3 regions of the Arthrobacter sp. Soil_C_49 genome follow, and region 2 is predicted to be linked to each of the others. Evidence: predicted binding sites of a transcription regulator. Region 2 holds the regulator's gene; each other region holds the start of a gene.
The links. Region 2 encodes HrcA, which represses chaperone genes, less so after heat shock. Its sites were predicted from a motif close to TTNGCACTCGNNNNNNNCGAGTGCNAA; they were not measured.
Positions count from the first base shown of each region.

Region 1: groES (co-chaperone GroES) is a predicted target of HrcA. The motif match lies at 3,378-3,404, and genes of this name have one in related genera.
Region 3: AC3A4Z_RS15220 (Hsp20/alpha crystallin family protein) is a predicted target of HrcA. The motif match lies at 3,227-3,253, and genes of this name have one in related genera.

Region 1 covers NZ_JBDGJZ010000002.1:344,471-350,192, forward strand. Annotated here, with positions in the region: gene AC3A4Z_RS05000 (shikimate 5-dehydrogenase) at 1-802, shown strand, start outside; gene AC3A4Z_RS05005 (THUMP-like domain-containing protein) at 820-2,049, opposite strand; gene AC3A4Z_RS05010 (hypothetical protein) at 2,104-2,481, shown strand; gene AC3A4Z_RS05015 (DMT family transporter) at 2,406-3,335, opposite strand; gene groES (co-chaperone GroES) at 3,562-3,858, shown strand; gene groL (chaperonin GroEL) at 3,937-5,547, shown strand.
Region 2 covers NZ_JBDGJZ010000001.1:593,551-599,272, forward strand. Annotated here, with positions in the region: gene AC3A4Z_RS02765 (PhoH family protein) at 1-595, opposite strand, end outside; gene AC3A4Z_RS02770 (GerMN domain-containing protein) at 1,035-1,937, shown strand; gene AC3A4Z_RS02775 (16S rRNA (uracil(1498)-N(3))-methyltransferase) at 1,948-2,730, opposite strand; gene dnaJ (molecular chaperone DnaJ) at 2,733-3,860, opposite strand; gene hrcA (heat-inducible transcriptional repressor HrcA) at 3,943-4,956, opposite strand; gene AC3A4Z_RS02790 (DUF3097 domain-containing protein) at 5,132-5,722, shown strand, end outside.
Region 3 covers NZ_JBDGJZ010000009.1:101,752-107,473, reverse strand. Annotated here, with positions in the region: gene AC3A4Z_RS15235 (alkaline phosphatase D family protein) at 1-655, shown strand, start outside; gene AC3A4Z_RS15230 (histidine phosphatase family protein) at 771-1,547, shown strand; gene AC3A4Z_RS15225 (ADP-dependent NAD(P)H-hydrate dehydratase) at 1,525-2,475, shown strand; gene AC3A4Z_RS15220 (Hsp20/alpha crystallin family protein) at 2,728-3,150, opposite strand; gene AC3A4Z_RS15215 (hypothetical protein) at 3,359-3,550, opposite strand; gene AC3A4Z_RS15210 (S9 family peptidase) at 3,842-5,722, shown strand, end outside.

The DNA.
Region 1 (5,722 bases), on a different contig from region 2:
AGACATGACCCTCTGCATCTCGCTCTCGGCCCGGCCCAGCAACAACGGGACCCGGTTCCATAATCACCTCTATGAGCAGCTGGACTTGAACTGGATCTACAAGGCGTTCGCCCCCACCAACCTGGAGCAGGCCATTGCCGGGGTGCGCGGGCTGGGCATCCGGGGGTGCGCCGTCTCCATGCCGTACAAGGAGGACGTGATCGCCCTCGTTGACGAAATGGACCCGTCGGCCAAGGCCATCGATTCCGTCAACACCATTGTGAACACGGACGGGCACCTCAAGGCCTACAACACCGACTACACCGCGATCGAACAGCTGCTGGCCTCTAACGAGGTCCCCACCAGCTACTCAGTGCTCGTCCAGGGCGCGGGCGGCATGGCCAAGGCCACCGTGGCCGCGCTGCGGGACGCAGGGTTCACCGACGTCACGGTCCTCGCCCGGAACGAAACCACCGGCCGGGCCCTCGCCGAACAGTACGGCTTCAAATGGCGGCCGGAGCTCGACGGCGGGACGGCAGACCTGATCATCAACGTGACACCCCTGGGAATGGCCGGCGGACCTGACGTGGACACCCTCGCCTTCCCGCAGGAAACCATCGACGCCGCCCGCGTAGTGTTCGACGTGGTGGCCCTGCCCGCCGAAACCCCGCTGATCAAGGCCGGACGCGCTGCCGGAAAGCCGGTGATCACCGGAGCGGAGGTGGCCACCATCCAGGCGCTGGAACAGTTTGTGCTCTACACCGGCGTCCGGCCCACTCCCGAACAGGTCCGCGCGGCCGAGGAGTTCATGCGCGCCCAGTAGCGGCGGGCCTTGCTGCCCTATACAGGCTCCACCACAATGGCCACCCGGTCCTCCCCGATGCGGGTCAGGACCAGGGTGGCCGTTTTGCTGCCGGCCTTTTTCCCGCCCGCCTTTCCACCGGGAAGCAGCTGCTTGCGCAGTTCCTCAGGGGTGACCGCAGTGCCGCGCTTCTTGATGTCCAGCACACCGATCCCCTCCGCCTTCACCCACGCCTTGAGCGCCTTGACGTTGTAAGGCATCACTTCGAGGACCTTATAGGCCCGCGCGAAGGGTGTGTCCACGAGTTGCGGGGCGCAGATGTAGGCGATGTGCTCGTCCACCAGGTGCCCGCCCAGTTGAAGTGCGACGTCGGCCACCAGCCCTGCGCGGATTACCGCACCGTCAGGCTCATACAGGTAGCCCTCTGCGGGACCAACAGGAGCGGCAGGACCGGCAGCGAAGTCCTCGCCGCTGGTCAGTTCGGCCGCACCGGCGGCGCCCAGGACCAGGGCGGCCCTGCGGATTCCGGGCCGGCGGACGGCGTTGAACCACAGTGCCACCTCGGTCACGTCGCCGGCCACGGAAACCCATTGGGCCTCACAGTCCGCGGGTACGGAGTCGTGCGGCATGCCCGGGCCCATCTTGACCCCCACCGCCTTGCCTGACGCGGCCAGGGATTCAGCAAAGGACAACGGCGGCGAAAACGCCTCGGGGTCCCAGATGCGTTTGGTACCGGAGGTGGAGGTGACCCGGCGGGCGGGATCCAGCCAGACGCCGTCGATCCCGTCGAGCGGAACGGACGTGGCGTCGGCGTGGACCACGGTGGCATTGGGGAAGGGGATCAGGTTCACTGTGGCGCAGGCCGCCGTCGTCTCGTCCATTTCCACTGCCGTGACGTTGATGTCCAGCGACGCCAGGGCCAGGGAGTCGGCGGCGAGGCCGCAGCCCAGGTCCGCCACGTGGCTGATCCCTGCCTCGGCGAACCGCTGGGCGTGGCGTGCGGCGACACTGAGTCGCGTGGCCTGCTCCAGGCCGGCTTGGGTGAACAGCATCCGGCGCGCAAACTCGCCGAACTTCGCTTCGGCTCTGGTGCGGAGCCTGGACTGGGTCAGGACAGCTGAGACGAGGTCGGGGGAGTGCCCGGCCTTGCGCAGCGCCGAGTTGAGCTCGAAGGAGGTGTCCTCCCGGTAGGGGCCCAGGGACGCCAGCAGGTCCCAGCCTTCGGGAGTGAGCAGGGGCGCTATGTGGTCCTGGGGAGCGTGAGGCATGCGTTCCAGCCTAGTGGAGGAGGCCGGCGGGGGATGCGGGATAGTGTTGAAACCATGGAAGAGAGCGCAGGCCCCCGGCAGTCCGAAGAACCAGCCAAGGACAGGGGCCCCGCCAGATTCGCCCGGACGGCGCTGATCACCGGGGCCCTGGTGGCCGTGGTGTGCATCGGACTCCTGGTGGTGATCTTCTTCCTGGATACCTTCAATGCCACCGTCTACTCCGTGGGCGGCAACAACATCGCGGATGACACACAGGAAGCGCAGGACATCCGCGGACTGTACGACGGCGCCCGCGCCGGAAGCATCGCCGTGCTGGTTGCCGCGCTCCTGGTGACGGCAGGGGCAGGAGTGGTGCTTTACCGTGCCCGGAACTCCGGATCGGGCGAGGGCGACGGCGGGGAGGACGTCGACTTCGACGACCTCGGACGCTGAGGCCCGCCGGCACTCGTCAGCAGGACTCCCGAAATCACCAGGACGCCGCCGAGGATCTGCGGCAGGGTGATGGGCTGGCCCATGGCAACAGTGATGATCGCGGTGAACACGGCGATCAGGTTCAGGTAGTTGCCCGCATTGGCTGCCGTGGTGCGCTTCAGGGCAAGGTTCCACAGCAGGTAGGAACCCAGCGACGGAAACAAGGCGATGAACGCCAGGGACCAGCCCTCCGCAGTGGTCGCCGGCAGGCCGGCCCCGGTGATGAGGGCAACAGGGGTCAGAACGACGGCGGCCATCGCCACCTGGACTGCCGTGGACGTGATCGCCGGGACATCCACCCTCCGCCCGATGATGGTGTAGAGGCCCCACACGGTAATGGCGGCGAGGATCAGCAGTTCACCTGTGTTGATGGAAAAGGTCAGCAGCCGGTGGAAGTCGCCGCCGGTAAGGACCAGCAGGACCCCGGCCAGGCCCAGCCCGATTCCCGCCCAGCCAAGCGGCCGGGGCCTGTCCCGCAGCAGGACCACGGCCAGCACCACGATCAATGCGGGGTTGGCTGCCGTCACCAGCGACGCGTTCAAGGCCGAGGTGTGGCCCAGCGCGCTGTAGAGCAGCAGCGTGTAGGCACTCATTCCCAGGCAACTCAGGAGCAGCAGGACGGGCCAGCGGCGAAGGATGCTCCGCCAGTCCGGACGTTCCACCAACTGCGCGAGGACCAGCAGCGGCACCGCTGCCAGGGCCCAACGCCAGTAGGTCAGCTGCAGCGGCTGCATGGTCTCCATGGCGGCATGGCCCACAACGAAGTTTCCGGCCCAGAAGAGGGTGGCAAGGATCAGATATACAGCAGCACGCACCGGTCAAATGTACACAGCCGGGGTTCGCAGATGACGAAAACTCTGGCACTCGCCTTGACCGAGTGCTAACCCTTACATAGAGTCTTCATTAGCACTCTCCCTAGGAGGGTGCTAATACATGAAGAGCTGCCAGCCAGGCTGCTGCCGGCACCGCGACGACGGTTTGCCAGCCAGGTCGGGAAAGCTTTCCAGTCCACGAATTTGCTGACGAAAAGGAGAGGTCCGAGTGTCGGTCTCTATTAAGCCTCTTGAGGATCGTATTGTTGTCCGCCCGCTCGAAGCCGAGCAGACCACGGCTTCCGGCCTGGTTATCCCGGACTCCGCGCAGGAGAAGCCCCAGGAAGGCGAAGTTGTTGCAGTAGGCCCCGGCCGCTTTGACGACAACGGCAACCGCGTCCCGCTCGACGTTGCCGAAGGCGACGTTGTTATCTACTCCAAGTACGGCGGAACCGAAGTCAAGCACAGCGGCACCGAATACCTCGTGCTGTCCGCCCGCGACGTCCTGGCGATCGTCGTAAAGTAACTCTTTCGGATCCCCGCGCCGCTGGTCATGCCTTCTGCTGGTCAGCTGTGCGGGGTTCTGTCTTGAAAGGACTGAACCATGGCAAAGCAGCTTGCGTTTAACGACGCTGCACGCCGGTCTCTTGAAGCCGGCATCGATAAGCTCGCCAACACCGTCAAGGTAACGCTGGGCCCGCGCGGCCGCAACGTTGTCCTGGACAAGAAGTGGGGCGCGCCCACCATCACGAATGACGGCGTCACCATCGCCCGCGAAGTTGAGCTGGACGACCCGTACGAGAACCTTGGTGCCCAGCTGGCCAAGGAAGTTGCCACCAAGACCAACGATGTTGCCGGCGACGGCACCACCACCGCAACGGTCCTGGCCCAGGCCCTGGTCAAGGAAGGCCTGCGCAACGTAGCGGCAGGCGCCGCCCCCGGCCAGATCAAGCGCGGCATCGAGGTTTCCGTGGAAGCCGTGGCCGCCCGCCTGCTGGAGAACGCCCGCCCCGTTGAAGGCACCCAGGTGGCCAGCGTTGCAGCCATCTCCGCCCAGAGCGACGAGGTTGGCGAGCTCCTGGCCGAGGCCTTCGGCAAGGTTGGCAAGGATGGTGTGATCACCATCGAGGAATCCTCCACCACCCAGACCGAACTGGTCCTCACCGAGGGCATGCAGTTCGACAAGGGCTACCTGTCCCCGTACTTCATCACGGATGCGGACCGCCAGGAAGCAGTCCTCGAGGACGCCCTCATCCTGATCAACCAGGGCAAGATCTCCTCGCTGCAGGAATTCCTGCCGCTGCTGGAGAAGGCCCTTCAGGCCGGCAAGCCGCTGTTCATCATTGCCGAAGACGTTGACGGCGAGGCCCTGTCCACGCTGATCGTCAACCGCATCCGCGGCACCCTGAACGTGGTTGCCGTCAAGGCTCCGGGCTTCGGCGACCGCCGCAAGGCCATGCTGCAGGACATCGCCACCCTCACCGGCGCGCAGGTTGTGTCCCCGGAGCTGGGCCTGAGCCTGGACACCGTTGGCCTCGAGGTGCTGGGTACCGCCCGCCGCATCACGGTCACCAAGGACAACACCACCATCGTTGACGGCGCCGGTACGGCCGAGGATGTGGCAGCCCGCGTGGCACAGCTGCGTGCCGAGCTGACCCGCACCGACTCCGACTGGGACAAGGAAAAGCTCCAGGAACGCCTGGCCAAGCTGGCCGGCGGCATCGGCGTGATCAAGGTCGGCGCAGCCACCGAGGTTGAGCTGAAGGAAAAGAAGCACCGCATCGAGGACGCTGTGTCCTCCACCCGCGCTGCCCTCGAAGAAGGCATCGTGGCCGGCGGCGGCTCTGCCCTGATCCACGCCCTCAAGGCACTGGATGAGGACCCTGCCGTCAAGGCACTGGAAGGCGACGCCGCCGCTGCTGTGGGCATTGTCCGCCGCGCCCTGGTCCAGCCGCTGCGCTGGATCGCCCAGAACGCCGGCTTCGACGGCTACGTCATCACCGCCAAGGTTGCAGACCTCGACATCAACAACGGCTTCAACGCCAAGTCGGGCGAGTACGAGGACCTGATCGCCGCCGGCGTGATTGACCCCGTCAAGGTCACCCGCGCAGCCCTCCGCAACGCAGCTTCCATCGCTGCCCTGGTTCTCACCACCGAGACCCTTGTTGCAGAGAAGCCTGCCGAGGAAGACGAGCACGCAGGCCACAGCCACTAGCGTTGCCCTGTCCAGCAGTCACAAGAAACCGGTCCAGCATCAGCTGGGCCGGTTTTTTGTGCCCGGGGCCCTGCATCGCGAAGTCGTGTCCGCCGTCGTAGGTCCAGGGGCCGCCCATCACCCAGTAGTGCAGCCGCTCCCCGCCCTTGCCCAGGCCGTAAGCCGGCCCGTCGTC
Region 2 (5,722 bases):
GCCGCTCCCCTGCCTCGACGGCGGGCCGGGTCAGGATGATGCGGCTGACCTCTTTTTGCTGCAGGGCCTGAACGGCCTTGGCCATAGCGAGGTAGGTCTTTCCGGTACCGGCGGGACCGATTCCGAAGATCACGGTGTTGGCATCGATGGCGTCAACGTAGTTCTTCTGGTTCAGCGTCTTCGGGCGGATCGTTTTACCGCGGCTGGAGAGGATGTCATGGGTCAGCACGTCCACCGGGTTCTGCATGGACTGGGTGCGGAGCAGGGCCACGAGCTGCTGGAGCACTGCCGGGCTGATGACCGTGCCGCGTGCCACAAGTCCCCGGACCTCGTGGAGGAGCCGCATGATCCTCGGCACGTCCGTGGCCGGTCCGCTGATGGAAAGCTCGTTTCCTCGGACGTGGAAGTTCACATCGGGGAACTGCTCTTCAATGAACCGCAGCGCTTCATCATGGCTGCCGAGGGATTGAACCATCTGGTCGGAATTGTCGAAGAGGACTACTTCGGTGCGGACGCCAGGGAGTGTATGGGGAAATTCCCCCGCGGCGCCTTCGCCGGTGACAAGCCTGCGCTTTCCGTTAGCTGATTCAGTCATGGTGTTGGCCCGCGGGCCCGTGATCCCCTCGATCTCGAAAGAGTAGCTGCTGGCTGATCCGCGGCGGGCTGTCCCCGTTGCGTCTCAGCGGTACCCTCCATCTTACGCCAGCGGGCAGAGCCGGCCCCATAGCCGGGCAGGATGCCCAGGCCGGATCCCTGACGCTGACAGCGAACGCCGGACCGGCCTTCCGGCAGTCCGGCGTCATTAGGTATCAACTTCATATCGGCCTCATATCGTTCCCGTTGCAGTTGCCGGGCCGGGCTCCTTCAGCGGCATTGGTCCGCCGGGGCTGTGCAATGCTGGAAATCCAGGGTGCCGATGAAGCACCGGGGCTGACCGGGGATCGGCCTATTCAACCAGGAAAGGACAGGCAATCACCTTGCCGGAAACCGCAGGGCCCCGCCGGGCCGGAAGAGTCTTGAACGGTGCCCGTTCGATGCTTCTTGCCGGGCTTCTGGCTGCGGCCCCTGTCCTCACCGGCTGCATTGCTGAACCGGACCCGGCCCCCACCGGCGCCCTTGCCACAAGTCCCGCGGCTTCGGGCAGCGTGTCCGGGGCCCCGTCCACCAGCGCGCCCCTGGAAACCACCCAGTCCTCCAACAAGGCACCGGTCTATTGGATCGGCCGGAGCAACAGCAACGTTTTCCTCTACCGCGAGTTCCGGGATGTTCCGGAGCAGGAAAACCCCGTCACCCGCGCCCTGCGCGCCATGATGTCCGATAAGCCCCTGGACCCGGACTTCTTCACCCCATGGCAGAACCCCAAGGAATTGGCGACGTCGATTTCCGGCAAGGACGTCATCACTGTTGACGTGTCAGAGGACGCCTTCAACAGCAACCTGGACGCCGAGATGGCGGCCCGGGCCATCCAGCAACTGGTGTACACGGCCACCGCGGCTGCGGCCAGTTCCGGCCTGATCGACTCCGGCCAGCAGATCCGCGTACGCATCCTGGTGGACGGGCACACCGACTACATGGCGTTCAACCACGTCCAGCTGGGGTCCCTTATGGCCCGCACGGCAGGACTCGTGGCCCCGGTATGGATCATCGATCCGCAGGAGAACGTTGAGGTGGCGGACGGAAGCGTCAAGATCACCGGCCGGAGCACTGCTGCGGGCGGCAAGCTCCGCTGGCAGATCCTGCGCGCCGAGGAAAACGGAAACAAGGCGCCGTTCCTGACAGGCGAAACAACCGCGGCATCGGACCCTGCCCAGGCCGGGGTCTTTACGCTGGCGCTGACCTTGCCCGCCGGGGACTATGAGCTGCGCGTGGCGCAAACCTCGAACCCCGACGGCCAGCAGGACGGCACCGAAGACACCCGGGGATTCAAAGTCCGCTAGCCGGGCGGCCTCAGGCTGCCGGGGCCGCCCAGCGCCCGAGGATGTCGCTGGCGAGGACGACGGCGGCGGGACCGGCAGTCGATGAGCGCAGCACATGGTGTCCCAACAGGGCGGTCACGGCGCCCTGGCCGCACAGTTTTGTCACCTCGCGCTGGCTGATGCCGCCCTCGGGGCCGACGATGAGGAGTATTTCCCGCGGACCTTCAGGAGCATCAGTCGGGAGCCACGATTCCAGGACCATCCGCAGGGGACGCACGGCGTCCTCGTGCAGGATCACGGCGAGGTCGGCGGCCTGGACAGCAGCGGCGAGACCGGCGGTGTCGACGGCGGCACGCACCTCCGGGATCCAGGCGCGCCGGGCCTGTTTGGCGGCCGCGGTCACCACAGACTGCCACTTTGCGTGGGCCTTGGCCGCCCGGTCCCCCTTCCAGCGCACGATGGACCGTTCGGACTGCCACGGGATGACGGCGTCAATCCCCAGTTCGGTGGCGGTTTCGATGGCCAGTTCATCACGGTCGCCCTTGGCCAGGGCCTGGACCAGCACCAGCCTGACACCCGGCCGGTCCTCAACGCCGATGGACGAGCATTCGACCTCGAGGCCGGCCGGGGAAGCGGAAACAACTGTGCCGCTCATCCGGGTACCAGCGCCATCGACGATGTCCACGGGCTCACCGGGAGCCAGCCGTTTGACGGTCACCGCGTGCCGGGCCTCGAGTCCCTCGAGGACAAAGCGCCCTTCCGGTACCATCCGGTCCAGGGACCCGGACGCCGTGAAAAAGACGGGGTTGCTCACCGCTACAGGTTACCGAACCGGTCCCGGAGCTTGGCGAACATGCCGCCGCTGGCGGCCAGCTTGCCCTCCGTGATCTGCTCCCCGCGCAGCTTGGCGAGCTGGCGCAGCAGGTCTTCCTGGGCCGCGTCCAGCTTGGCCGGCGTCTCCACCTGCAGGTGGACCTTCAGGTCACCTCGGCCGTACCCGCGCAGGTGGGTGACGCCCAGCCCGCGCAGGGTGATGATCTCGCCGGACTGGGTTCCTGCCTTGACGTCGATGTCCTGGGGACCGTCGAAGGTTTCCAGGGTGACGTCGGTTCCCAGCGCGGCTGCAGTCATGGGGATGTTCAAGGTGGCGTGCAGGTCGTCGCCTTCGCGGACGTACGTGGCGTCGTTGTTGACCCGGATTTCAACGTACAGGTCACCTGCGGGGCCGCCGGCAGGACCGGCCTCGCCCTGGCCGGAGAGCTGGATGCGGGTGCCGGTGGCCACACCGGCGGGAACCTTAATGGTCAGCGAACGGCGGCTGCGGATGCGGCCCTGCCCGTTGCACTCGTTGCAGGGGTCCTTGATGACAGTTCCGAAACCTTCGCAGGTGCCGCACGGGGCCGCCGTCATCACCTGGCCCAGGATGGACCGGACCGCGCGCTGGACCTGGCCGCTGCCGCCGCAGATATCGCAGCGCTCGGGGTGGGTGCCCGGCCGGCAGCACGAGCCCTCGCAGGTGGGGCAGACTACTGCGGTATCCACTTCAAGCTTCTTGTTGACGCCGAACACGGCGTCGCGCAGTTCGATCCGGACGCTGATGAGCGCGTCCTGGCCGCGCCGGACCCGCGATGCGGGGCCGGTGGAACCGCCGGCACCGAAGAACGTGTCGAAGATGTCCTGGAAGGCGAAGCCCTGGCCTGCGTACGCCCCGCCGCCGAATCCGTTGTCCGTGCCGTTCTCGTTGCCCGTGGTGTCGTACACCCGGCGCTTCTGCGGATCGGAGAGAACTTCGTAGGCGTGGGTCACGGCCTTGAAGCGGTCTGCAACGTCCTCACCGGGATTTACGTCGGGGTGGAGGGTGCGGGCCAGCTTGCGGTAGGCCTTCTTGATCTCTTCCCCGGTAGCATCCGGTGAGACTCCAAGGACTTCGTAGTGGCTGCTCAAAGTTCGTATCTCTTCCTTGTTGTTTTGCCTGCAGCTGTACTGCCGGCGCTACTGTTCTTGGCTGGGAGCCGGACGGCGCGGGTCAGGGTCCCAAAATCCGTGACAGGTACCGGGCGACGGCCCTGACCGCGGCCATCGTGGTGGGATAGTCCATCCTGGTGGGCCCCAGGATGCCGATCTTCGCGACGCTGTCCGGCCCGTATCCCGTGGCGACCACCGAAGCCTCCGCCAGCCCGTCATACGGGTTCTCGCGGCCGATGCTGACGGCCACGCCCCGGTGGTCCTGCGCCATCTCGCTCAGGAGCCGCAGCATCACCACCTGTTCCTCCAGCGCCTCCAGCACAGGTCCGATGCTGAGCGGAAAATCCACGTTGGAACGGGCAAGGTTGGCTGTACCGGCCATCACCATGCGGTCCTCGCGGCTGTTGTGGGCCAGGGCTTCCAGTCCGTGCGCCAGCGCCTGGGCTGCCTGCCGCTGCGCGGGAGCGGCGCCGGACACCACTCCGGGCAGGGACTGCGTGAGCTGGCTCAGTGCCGTCCCGCCGAGGGATGCCAGGAAATGCGTGCGCAGCGTGGCCAGGACGTCATCGCCCATGTCCTGCCCGACGTCGATGACCCGCTGCTCCACTTTGCCGCTGTTGGCGATCAGCACCACCAGCACCTTCCGCGGCGCCAGGAGGACGAATTCAATATGGCGGACCAGTGCGCGGTTGAGGTGCGGGTACTGGACCACCGCCACCTGGTTGGTCAGCTGGGACAGCAGCCGGACCGTGCGCTCCAGGACGTCGTCGAGATCATCGGCGCCTTCCAGGAGCGACTGGATGGCACGCCGCTCTGCCTGGGACAGAGGTTTGACCGCGGAAATCTGGTCCACGAAGAGCCGGTAGCCCTTGTCCGTGGGAATCCGGCCTGCGCTGGTGTGCGGGGCCGTGATCAGCCCTTCGTCCTCAAGCGCGGCCATGTCATTGCGAATGGTGGCGCTGGAGACACCAAGATGGTGCCGTTCCACCAGGGCCTTGGACCCGACGGGCTCGCGCGAGTGGACGTAGTCCTCCACGATGGCCCGCAGTACTTCAAGCTTGCGCGGCTCGCTCACACTCCACCTCCATCCAGGGATCAGGGCAGCCGTTCCGCCCGCACCGTACCTCACAGGGGTTAGCACTCGACATGCCTAAGTGCTAACAGTCTATTATGACTCGCCCCGTTGTTAGCATTGGTACCGCTCCGGGCGAAATTCCGGGCCCGGATCCAGCACGAAGCGGAGTTCATCCATGCAATACCAGAACTGGGGAGCCCAGGACCTGACCGCGCCCGCACGGACGCAACTGCCCGAAGTGCCGGCAGAGCGGGGAATGGTGCTGGAGGAGGTCCAGTCCGGCTGGGTCGGGGCGGTCACCCGGGTGGAAAAATCGGGCGGCATGCATGTGGTGGCCCTGGAGGACCGCCGGGGCAAGTCGCGGTCCTTCCGGCTGGGCTTCGGTTTCCTCCTGGAAGGCCAGCCGATCCGGCTAATGCCGCCAGCACCCAAGCAGGCCGGCGGCCCGGCCGCCGGGCGGACAGCGTCCGGTTCGGTGCGGGTGGCCGGGCAGCGCGCGCAGGTGGCCAAGGCGAGCCGCATCTGGGTGGAGGGAAAGCACGACGCCGAACTGGTGGAAAAGGTCTGGGGAGACGACCTCCGAGTGGAGGGCATCGTCGTCGAGCCCCTGCACGGCATTGATGACCTGGCCGCGGCCGTTGCCGGCTTCAATCCCGGTCCCGGCCGGCGCCTGGGCGTGCTGGTGGACCACCTGGTGCCCGACTCCAAGGAGTCGCGCATTGCCGATGCCGTGATGGCATCCCCCGGAGCTGCCGGCAACGTCCTG
Region 3 (5,722 bases), on a different contig from region 2:
GCGCATCTACCGGAAGATCAGCCGGGGACCGCAACTGGATGTCTTCTGCCTGGACATGCGCACGTTCAAGTCGCCCAACACCGACGGCAAGGAAACCTACGCCACGAACATCCTGGGCCAGGAGCAGGTGGACTGGCTGATCAGGGAGGTATCGGCGTCGAAGGCCACCTGGAAGGTGATCGCCGCGGACCTGCCGCTAGGGATTATTGTGCCCGACGGCGCTGTGAACCAGGAGAGCCTGTCCAACCGCGATCCCGGTGCTCCTTTGGGCCGGGAACTCGAGATCGCCGGGGTGCTGAGCGCTTTGAAGCACAACCGGGTTAAGAACGTGGTGTGGCTGACCGCCGACGTCCACTACTGCGCCGCCCACCACTACTCTCCCGGGCGCGCCGCGTTCACCGACTTCGACCCGTTCTGGGAATTTGTTGCCGGGCCCATTGCGGCAGGGTCTTTCGGGCCCAACGCGATGGACGGGACGTTCGGACCGGAGGTGGTGTTCTCCAAGGCCGGGCGTTTCGCCGGGGAGTCACCGCGCGACGGCGAAAACCAGTTCTTCGGCCACGTCCAGCTGGGTGCGGATAACAGTTTCACGGCGAGCCTTCGCAACGCCAACGGTGCCACCGTGTTCTCCAAGGTGCTGATGCCGGAGCGGTAGATTCTGCTGGGCGATGCCCCTCGTGTTAACTCTGGCGTTTACTGCCCGTGCCCCGTGGGTACGCCGCTGGTAGTGTTCCTGAATTCGGAAACCCAGGCGGACGGAGTGATTTCTTGTGAAAGAGGACGGGCTGACGGAGGCTGTGCAGGAGGCCGGGGCGGTGGAGCTGCTCCTGGTCCGCCACGGCGAGAGTGAAGGCAACGTGGCAGCCACGGATGCGCGGCTGGCCGGGGCTGAAGTCATCGATGTGCCCGCCCGGGATGCGGACGTGAACCTGTCCGGGACCGGCCAGGAGCAGGCCAAGGCCCTGGGGGCGGCCCTGGCCCGGGTCGCCGATGACCTGCGGCCCGATGCCGTGGTGTCATCCCCGTACGCCCGTGCGCGGCAGACTGCTGAGATCGCTGTTGAAACGGCGGGCTGGCCGGTGAAGGTCCGTGTTGATGAACGGTTGCGGGACCGTGAGCTGGGCATCCTGGACCGGCTGACGCGCCTGGGCGTGGAGAAGCGCTTCCCCGAGGAGGCCGAACGGCGCGAATGGCTGGGCAAGCTGTACTACCGGCCGCCGGGCGGGGAATCCTGGGCCGACGTTGCCCTGCGCCTGCGGTCCGTCCTGGACGAACTGAACAACCTCAGCACCGGGCACCGGGTGATGCTCGTCTGCCACGACGCCGTGATCCTCCTCTTCCGGTACGTCCTGGAAGGAATGAACGAGGAACAGATCCTGGATCTGGCGGCCAGCACCTCCGTCCTCAATGCCTCCCTGACCCGTTATGTCCGGCCGTCGGGGGAAGGGCCGTGGACGCTGGAAAGCTTCAACGTGGCCGATCACCTCACCGAACACGGTGTAACGGTCACCGAGCATGCAGGGGATGCCAGTGTCCACCCCAAGTGACCCAACGCTGGTAACGCCGTCGCTGCTGCGCGACTGGCCGCTGCCGGCCGCCGGCGAGGACAAGTATTCACGCGGCTCGGTCCTGGTGATCGGCGGTGCACGGGCCACGCCCGGTGCGGCCCTGCTGGCAGGAACCGCTGCGCTGCGGGCCGGGGCGGGAAAGCTCAGCCTTGCTGTGGCGGAGTCGGTGGCTGTTCAGGTGGCAGTGGCCCTCCCCGAATGCGGGGCGATAGGGTTGCCCGAAACTACCGATGGGTCGGTAACAGGTCGGGGGCTGGAACGGATCGCATCCTATCTCGACGGTGCCGATGCGATGCTGGTGGGTCCGGGCCTGGACGATCCTGACCTTGCCGAGGAGCTGCTGCGTGTCCTCTTGGAGCGCGAGGCTGGCTCCGGGTCCCGCTCAGGTGATTCGCGCCCTGGTGGCGGGACAGCAAATGGAGGTCCCGCCGTCGTACTCGACGCCTTTGCCCTGGGCGGGCTGCTGAAGGTGGCCGACCTGCTGGAACCGTGGAAGGGGCGGCTGATCCTCACCCCTAATCCCAAGGAAGCCGCGATCCTGCTGGAGCGGGAGGTGGACGACCTGGCGGCGGATGTGGCCGCGATTGCGGACAAATTCCAGGCGGTGGTGAGCTGCCAGGGACTCATCGCCCGGCCCTCCGGAGGGGATGCACCGGAAGAGTCCGAACTGTGGAAAATCACCACAGGCTATGGCGGACTGGGGACATCGGGAAGCGGTGATGTGCTGGCCGGGGCTATCACAGGCCTCCGTGCGCGGGGTACCAGCAATGCGCAGGCCGCGTGCTGGGGAACGCACCTCCACGCTGCCGCGGCCGATCGGCTGGCCAGCAGGATGGGGCCCCTCGGTTTCCTTGCCCGCGAACTCGCCGACGAGCTCCCGGCGCTGATGCTCGAGCTCAACACCTGAGCCGCCACTGGGGCAACGCGGGGTCACTTTCAGCCCAATGTTTCCGATTTATTGGGCCGGATCCGACCCCGCGTTGCCTTCCGGGGCTGGAGACGGCATGGGATGGCCCCCGGCTGAAGCCGGGGGCCACCGTATCGGGAGGTTCAGGCGTAGGCTGCCGATGCGCTTTAAGCGCTGTGGCGTGCATACTAGCGATCCGCCCAAAAGGCAGTCAGCAATAAATGAATACCCGACGTCCCGATCCTGATGAAACTAGGCGGCGATTTCCTGCTTTGCCCCCTTCGTTTCAATTTCGATCTTGCGCGGCTTGGCCTTTTCGGCGACAGGAATCCGCAGCGTCAGGACACCGGCGTCATAGCTTGCCTTGACGTTATCGGTATCCAGCGTGTCCCCGAGGATCAGCTGACGACTGAAGACGCCGCGCGGCCGTTCGGAGGCGATCAACTCGGTATCCTTGCCCGCGGGGTCGGGACGCTCGGCCCGCACCGTCAGGACATTCCGTTCCACATCAAGATCCACTGAATCCAGTGCGACTCCGGGCAGATCAAAGGCGACGACGAATTCCTGGTCCTCACGCCAAGCGTCCATGGGCATTGCTGCCGGGCGCGCTGCCGTGCCGAGGACCTGCTGGGCCAGCCTGTCCAGCTCGCGGAACGGATCGGTTCGCATCAACATGGCTTCCCTCCTCGTAAGAGACGGTCCAACAATGGTTTGTGCTACCAGCCAATCTGTATTGGCTGATATAGATTTTTTACCACTGGGCCGGTAGGTCTGCAAGCGGTTCGGCGGAGGAATTTTTCCTGATTTTGGCGCCGGTTTCGGGAGCGGCGAAGGGGCCTTCCGCGGCGTGGGGAAGGTCCCTTCTGTTGCGCGTTTCGGCTGGTCAGCTCCGGGTGGGATCGGGGCGCAGCGGCGTGGGCCCTGGGTCCGGCACGGGCAGCGGCCCCGGCGGTTCCGGGGTCGGGAACGGATTGGGCGGCTGCGGGCCGGGATGGCCTGGCTGGGTGGGATCGGGCTGGTCCGGGCCTGGTTCCGGCGGGAACGGTTCAGGCTCGTGCACTGGCGGGATGGTCATATGCTTCCCCTCTCACGCTGGGCGGATGTGCCATAGCGTGAACAGGATACGCCTGCGGCCCGAACCCCACTAGGGCACCCGACCCCATACGACGCCCGCTCACCTAATGCTGCCCTCCCGCAAACGCCCGCTCACTTAATGCCGCGCCCCCGCATACGCCCGCTCACTCCTGGCGCCACAAGTGCGCCCGGGTTTACACATCAGCGGCCACAAGTGCGCCCGGGTCTGGGGCGTTATCGTCCGGTAGCGAACGGCCGGTGCATTGTCGGAGCGGGTCTATATATTGAAACCATGACCCAGACTCCGCTGCAGGACTCCGCCGGCACCGCGACTGCCACCCCCGCTCCCCCGGTTGCCAAGAAGATCCCCACCGAACGCACCCACCACGGGGACACCTTCGTGGACAACTACGAGTGGCTGCGGGAGAAGGAATCCCCGGAGGTCGTGGAACACCTGAAGGCTGAGAATGCCTACCAGGAAGCCGTTACCGCGCACCAGGAGCCGCTGCGCGAGGCCATCTTCCAGGAGATCAAGGGCCGCACGCAGGAAACGGACCTTTCCGTCCCGCACCGCAAGGACGGCTGGTGGTACTTCAGCCGTTCCGTGGAGGGCAAGGAGTATGGCATCCAGTGCCGGGTCAAGGCACAGGACACCGGCAACCCGGTACAGGACTGGACGCCGCCCCGCGTGGAGCCCGGCGTCGAAATTCCCGGCGAGGAAGTCCTGCTGGACGGAAACATCGAGGCGGAGGGCAAGCCCTTTTTCTCCGTGGGCGGCACGGCCGTGACCGTGGACGGCAACACCTACGCCTACGCCGTGGACAACAGCGGCGACGAACGCTTCACCCTGCGCATCAAGGACCTCCGCACCGGCGAACTCCTGCCGGACGTCATCGAGAACATCTTCTACGGTGTCGCCTTCTCCCCGGACGGCACCCGCATCTTCTACACCGTGGTGGACGAGTCCTGGCGCCCCTACCAGGTCAAGGCGCACACCCTGGGCACCTCCGTCGAGGAAGACGTGGTGATCTACCAGGAGGACGACGCCGCCATGTGGCTGGGCTTCGAGCTCTCCGGGGACCGGCGCTACCTGGTGCTGGGCATCGGCTGCTCGGAGTATAGCGAAACCCGCCTGCTCCGCTTCGATGACCCGGCCCAGGAGCTCACCACCGTGATCTCCCGCAACGAGCGGGTGCTGTACGAAGCCGAACCGTTCCTGCTGCCCGGCCCGGACGGCGGGAAGACGGAAAAGATCCTGCTCACCCACAACCGCGCCGCCGTCAACTCCATGGTTTCCCTCGCGGACCCGGCCGAGCTGCAGAAGCCGCTGGCCCAGCAGCAGTGGGCCACCGTCGTCGAACATTCCGACGACGTCCGCGTCAACGGCGCAGGCGTCACCTCCACGCACCTCGTGGTGTCCATCCGCAAGGACACCATCGAGCGCGTCCAGGTGATCGGGCTGGCCGGGCTGGGCACCGCCGCGCAGGAGCCGCCGGTGGAGCCTGCGTTCGACGAAGAGCTGTACACGGCGGGGGTGGGCGGTTCGGACTACGAGGCCCCGGTGATCCGGCTGGGTTACACGTCCTACTTCACGCCGTCGCGGGTTTATGATTTCGTGCTGCCCACCGCGGAGCAGCCGGACGGCGAGCTGCTGCTGCGCAAGGAAAGCCCGGTGTTGGGCGGCTACGACGGCAGCGACTATGTGGCCACGCGCGAGTGGGCGCAGGCCCAGGACGGCACCCGCATCCCGCTTTCGGTGCTGCGGCACAAGGCCGTCAAGCAGGATTCGACGGCGGCCGGCCTGGTGTACGGGTACGGCTCCTATGAGATGAGCATGGACCCGGGCTTCGGCATTGCGCGGCTGTCCCTGCTGGACCGCGGAGTGGTGTTCGTGATCGCCCACATCCGCGGCGGCGGCGAGCTGGGCCGGCACTGGTACGAGAACGGCAAAAAGCTCACCAAGAAGAACACCTTCACCGATTTCATCGACGCCACCGACTGGCTGGCCGGCTCCGGCTGGGTGGATCCCTCCCGGATCGCTGCCCTGGGCGGCTCGGCCGGCGGGCTGCTCATGGGTGCCATCGCGAACATGGCACCCGAAAAGTACGCCGCGGTTGTGGCGCAGGTGCCGTTTGTGGACCCGCTGACCAGCATCCTGGATCCGGACCTGCCC